2 regions of the Clostridium aromativorans genome follow, and region 2 is predicted to be linked to the other one. Evidence: predicted binding sites of a transcription regulator. Region 2 holds the regulator's gene; the other holds the start of a gene.

Region 1 (3,217 bases), on a different contig from region 2:
CCCAATGATTCCTATACGGCTTATGGAATTTTGATGAATGGTATTGGCGTTTGTGAAGGTTATGCGGATGCAATGGATAGACTTCTTACGGCAGCTGGAATAGAGTGTAAAATGGTCATAGGAAGGGCAAATGGCGGGAATGGATGGGTAGATCATGCCTGGAATATAGTGAAAATACAGGGTAAATATTATCAATTGGATTCTACCTGGGATGATCCCGTTACGAATGACGGATCCCACTTGATTTCTCATTCTTATTTTAATGTAACAGACAATGAAATGGCTCAAAATCATGTATGGGACAGAACAAAATATCCTAGGTGCAGTAGCACGGATTACAGCTTTTACAACATAAATTTAAGATAAGGGTCAGTTCAGATCTGACTCTTATCTTAAATTAATCTATTGACAACTCAGAGAAATAATTATATTATATAAATGAAAATGATTATCATTATTATTTATATGAGGTGACCAAAATGAGTAAAGTAAACATTATTTATTGGAGCGGAACGGGTAATACAGAATCCATGGCCAATTTAATAGCGGAAGGTGTAAAAGAAAGAGGGGCGGAAGTCAATGTGTTAAATGTTTCTGAAGCTTCTCCAGATGATGTAAAAAGTGCAGATATAGTTTTACTTGGATCTCCTGCCATGGGAGTTGAAGTAATTGAAGAGGAAGAAATGGATCCTTTTGTTGAATCCATCTCTTCTTGTGTGTCGGGTAAAAAAGTAGGGCTCTTTGGATCTTACGGTTGGGGAGACGGAGAGTGGATGAGGAATTGGGCTAAAAGAATGGAAGATTATGGTGCAAATCTATTGAATGAAGGATTTATTGTACAGGAAGCGCCGGAAGGAGAAATAAAAGAGGATTGCAAAAATTTTGGAAGGCAAATATTAAATGAATGATAACAGTTTTACAGATCTTGTTTGTGAGGAAGATGAAAAAAATACATGATGACACTTATCACTTATAGTATATCTCCTACCATATCAGGGTATAAGCCTGCTTCTATAATAAATATTTCTAATAAATATAAAAACATGTATGATCTTTGGTGTAAATATGGAGAAGAATATATAAAAGATATAAATTTAAAGGTCTTTGAAATTTTTAGTAATAACAGCTCATTGTTACTTTTGTTTTACAATGAAACATTTTTGTACAGAATTTTGTCTTGCCAGGATAATATAGAATTTTTAAGTGAATTTGGATATTCTAAAGATATGTGTTTAATGGATTTGTTGAATTTGTTGAGGGAAAGATATAAGTGCAATTTTTGTCCACATGAGATGGGTATTTTTCTGGGAATACCCCTCCCAGATGTAAAAGATTTTATATATGGGAAGGATAAAAAATGTATATGCTGTGGATATTGGAAAGTATATAATGACAGAGAACAAGCATTGAAAACTTTTGAAAATTACGATAGGTCAAGATATAATTTTATGAAATTGATCAGAAAAAATACGGAAATTATTAAAGCTGTAGAGATGCTTTCCTCTGCTGTTAGATGAATGTAATGAGTAGATAGAACTGCTGCTTGTTTAAGTGCAGTTCTATCTTTATATGTAAATTTTATATTTTGTTTATAATTTTACACTTCTTTTATTAACAAATATAGTATATTATATTTAATGGTATATATTTTACTATTTAAAAAAGGAGTTTTGAATCATGAAGATTAAAAAGATTTTCAGCAAATTGATGATTGTACTTATGGTTCTGACGTTGTCTGCATCTTTTGGAAATACCAGGGCTTATGCAGATGCTTATAAAGTTGTGACTTTGGGAGGAGATCTTACAAATGAACAAAAAGAGGATATGCTTAAATATTTTGGTGTTACCAGGCAGGATGTAAATGTAATAGAAGTGAATATAGATGAAGAGAGAAAATATCTTGGAAACATTGCAACCAGCCAGCAGATAGGTACTAAATCCATATCCAGTTCCTATGTGGAGCCAACTTCAAGCGGAGGTCTAAATGTAAGTACCAATAATATATACTGGGTGAGCAGCAGCATGATAAAAAACGCACTTATAACAGCAGGAATAAAAAATGCAAATGTAAAAGTATCTGCACCCTTTAATGTATCGGGAACTGCAGCACTTACTGGAATTTTAAAGGGTTTTGAGAGCAGCAGCAGTGGAAATAAAATTGATGAAGCCAAGAAAGAAGCTGCCAATGATGAATTGATGACTACGGGAAATCTTGGAGATAAAATAGGGAAAGACAAAGCTGCTGGTCTTATAAATGACATAAAAACCCAGGTGGTGAAGGAAAAACCTAAGACAGAAGAAGGAGTAAGGCAGATAGTCGAAAATGTAACTAATAATTACAATTTAAATCTGAGCACCGGAGATATTGACAAAATAACTGCACTTATGACAAAAATAAATGGGCTGAATTTGAATTTTGGGGATATAAAAGGACAGCTGAGCAGTGTGGCGGATCAATTAAAGGGAGAATTGTCAAGTGATCAGGCGCAGGGATTTTTCGCTAAAATAATTAATGCCATTAAAACATTTTTTTCTAATCTTTTTTAAAATATAATATATAAATTTAAAGAAAGGTGAGTTGTCGTATGAAATATGATAATCCGGTTATAGGATTTATTGGATTGGGAGTAATGGGGAATAGTATGGCTTCCAATATTTTAAAGGGCGGTTATGATTTACTGGTATATAATAGGACAAAGTCAAAAGGGGATAATCTTGTTGCGGAGGGGGCAAAATGGAAGGATAATCCGGCAGATATTGCAAAGGAGTCAGATATTGTTATATCCATGGTAGGATATCCACAGGATGTAGAGGAAATTTATTTTGGAAAAGACGGAATAATTGAAAATATAAAAAAAGGCGGCATAGTGGTGGATATGACTACATCCAAGCCTTCTCTTGCAAAGGAGATATATAGTGAAGCTAAGGAGAAAGGAGTATATTCATTGGATGCTCCTGTTTCAGGAGGAGATGTAGGTGCAAAAAATGCTGCACTTTCAATTATGGTTGGGGGAGATAAGGAAGTATTTGAAAAAGTACTGCCTGTTTTCAAACTCATGGGTAAAAATATAGTCTGGCAGGGAGAAGCAGGTGCAGGGCAGCATACCAAAATGTGTAATCAAATAGCTATAGCAGGAAATATGATGGGGGTATGCGAAACAATGGCATATGCGAAGAGATCCGGATTGGATCCTGAGAGAGTTCTTAAAAGCATAGA
Region 2 (3,217 bases):
CTGTCCATTTAAAATGTAGTGATCTCCTTCAAGTATTGCCTGGCTCTGCTGACCTGAAGCATCAGTACCTGCATTAGGCTCTGTTAGACCAAAAGCTCCAAGTTTTTCACCTTTTGCCAGTGGAACCAAATACTTTTGTTTTTGTTCTTCTGTACCAAATTGTTGAAGTAATGAAGCACAAAGTGAAGTATGTCCCGATAGTATAACTCCAGTAGTAGCACAAGCCTTAGAAACCTCTTCAACAGCTAGTATGTAAGCCAGCGTATCTCCCCCTGCTCCGCCATATTCAACTGGAAAAGGGATTCCCAACATACCGTATTTAGCCATTTTATCCACTGTTTCCTGAGGAAATCTCTCGGTTTCGTCTATTTCAGCGGCTATTGGTTTAACTTCATTTTCGGTAAATTCTTTTACCATCTGTTTTACAAATTCTTGTTCCCTTGTTAACGTAAAATCCATTTATTTTACCCCCTAATATAGTTTTCATACTATAAAATATAGCTTCTGTAAATATTAATAACAAGATCGCTATAGTATAACTAAATTATTTATTTTTAAAATTCTTTTCCCTTTTTTCTACAAAAGCTGTCATTCCTTCTTTTTGATCTTCTGTAGAAAAGCATTCGCCAAAGGCTTCTGATTCATAAGCTACAGCTGTATCTATATCACACTGAATACCTCTGTTTATAGCAGCTTTACTCATTCTAACAGCTACAGGCGCATTAGAAGCTATAGTATTTGCTAATTTTTTTGCCTCTTCCAATAATTTTTCGGGTTCAAATACACTATTTACCAATCCTATTCTCAAAGCTTCATCAGCTTTTATCATCTTTGCAGTATATATCAACTCTTTAGCCATACCCAGTCCAACTACTCGTGCAAGTCTTTGAGTTCCTCCAAAACCCGGTGTAATTCCCAATCCCACTTCTGGTTGTCCAAACTTAGCCTTTGATGAAGCTATTCTTATATCACAGGCCAGAGATAATTCACATCCACCACCTAATGCAAAACCATTTACTGCTGCTATAACAGGTTTTTCTAAGTTTTCCAGTTTCCTAAAAACTTTATTGCCAAGTCTACTGAATTTTCTGCCTTCTAAGGTATTAAAATCTTTCATCTGAGTTATATCTGCTCCAGCTACAAAAGATTTTCCTGCTCCTGTAATTATTACAGCCAGCACAGCATCATCTGCCGCAATCTCATCTATAGCACTATCTATTTCCATCACTGTTTCCGAATTTAAAGCATTAAGTGCCTTAGGTCTGTTTATTGTGAGCAGTGCCAACTTCCCCTCTTTTTCAAGAATAACATTTTTATACTCCATATTAACCCTCCCCAAAAGTTTTTAGTATTTTATACTAAAATTAAACAGTTTATTAACATACTATTGTTAATAATATCACAAATATTATTAATAATAGTTAAAGTAAAATCCTTTACTTTAACTATTATTATATACTTTAAAATTACATATTTCAATAATAAATAGTATAATTATTATTACTTTTATCTAAAATTCAGAATTATATTTATACAAACTAATTTCAATCCACATCATTTAACAAACAGCTCAAAGTCAACAAGCTGTCACTTAAATGAACATCCTCCATCTTCACATCCTCTGGCACAATGAGATCGACAGGAGCAAAATTCCAGATACCTTTCACCCCATTTTTAACCAAAATGTCGCAAACCTTTTGTGCGTTATTACTTGGAACACATATTATGCCTATATCTATAACATTTTCTTTCAAATACTCAGGCAAATAATCAATATCATTTATCTCAATATCTCTAATTCTAAGGCCAATGAGTTTAGGATTTATATCAAATATAGCTTTTAATTCAAAACCTAACTTTTCAAATCTGGTATAATTAGCTATAGCCTGACCTATATTCCCTGCTCCTATTATTGCTGTTCTGTATAATTTTGTAAGTCCAAGTATGTTGCATATCTGACTATACAATTCACTTACATTATATCCATAACCCTGCTGACCAAAATCTCCAAAGCAATTTAAATCCTGTCTTATCTGGGAGGCTGTAAACCCTATTTTTTCACTCAATTCCTTTGAAGATATTCTATCCACATCATTTCTCATTAAATCGCCTAAATATCTATGGTATTTTGGTAATCTTTTTATAACAGCCATCGATATATTTTTCTTTTTATCCATAAAGCACCTCGTATTTATAAAATTTAGTGTATCATCTATTATTGTATCTATTAATAAAATAGTCCTAAATGATTTATTTCTATAATTTATACTATTATTTAATTATAACATATGTCAATAGTTTCTTTTTTATTATTTTTATATTTACTACCATTTAATATATCTATATATTTTAATAAATTAGGGCTACAAAAAAATCATTATACATAGTAAAATGTTAATGATCAAGGAAGGTGTTATTATTCATGATAGTTTTAAGCTGTAAAAATATCCATAAAAGCTATGGGATAAAAGTTATACTCGGAGATGTAACTTTCAATATAAATGAAGGAGATAAAGTCGGCCTCATAGGTCCAAATGGAACCGGCAAGTCTACCTTGTTCGACATTTTAACAAATAAATCAAACTATGATAGCGGAGATCTGTATATAGATAGATCTAAAACTCTAGGGTATTTAACCCAGCATCTGTCTTTAGATTCTTCAAATACAATATATGATGAAATGTATACTGTATTTGAGGATCTTGTTAATCTTGAAAAAAAACTTGATAAATTGGAATCATTAATGAGCAAACCCTATGATACAGCCAGAAAAGAATATCACAATAAGCTGATAAATGATTACACTACCTGCTCAGAGCTTTATTCAAATAGAGGGGGATACACTTATAGGGCGGAAATAGGGAAAACCCTAAAGGGACTCGGTTTTACAGAGGATGAATACAGCACACCTATAAACGTGTTAAGCGGTGGTAAAAAAACGCGTGTGGCCCTTTGCAAGCTTCTCCTTACAAAACCCGATATACTTCTACTTGATGAACCTACCAACCATTTGGATTTAGATGCCATAGAATGGCTGGAAGATTATTTAAAAGCTTATAAGGGCACTGTAATACTGATATCCCACGATAGATATTTTTTAGATGCCATAACACATTCAACCATTGAGCTCATAAATGGTCATATAAATTATTATAACGGCAATTATACCAAATATCTTGAACTTAAAAAAAGAAACTATGAAATTCAATTAAAAGCA

The links. The regulator Rex, encoded in region 2, represses fermentation and respiration genes when NADH is low (regulators of the CRP and FNR family bind a similar motif). The targets are predictions, from matches to a motif close to ATTGTTAANNNNTTAACAAT.
Region 1: the regulator Rex is predicted to act here: its motif matches at 1,585-1,604, upstream of LN736_RS03055 (DUF1002 domain-containing protein).

What each region holds. Positions count from the first base shown of each region.
Region 1 is NZ_JAJJPB010000002.1:79,216-82,432, forward strand. It holds gene LN736_RS03040 (transglutaminase domain-containing protein) at 1-366, shown strand, start outside; gene LN736_RS03045 (flavodoxin) at 480-908, shown strand; gene LN736_RS03050 (DUF3793 family protein) at 954-1,517, shown strand; gene LN736_RS03055 (DUF1002 domain-containing protein) at 1,678-2,547, shown strand; gene LN736_RS03060 (NAD(P)-dependent oxidoreductase) at 2,586-3,217, shown strand, end outside.
Region 2 is NZ_JAJJPB010000007.1:122,217-125,433, reverse strand. It holds gene LN736_RS08010 (acyl-CoA dehydrogenase) at 1-459, opposite strand, end outside; gene LN736_RS08005 (short-chain-enoyl-CoA hydratase) at 545-1,324, opposite strand; gene LN736_RS08000 (redox-sensing transcriptional repressor Rex) at 1,545-2,177, opposite strand; gene abc-f (ribosomal protection-like ABC-F family protein) at 2,423-3,217, shown strand, end outside.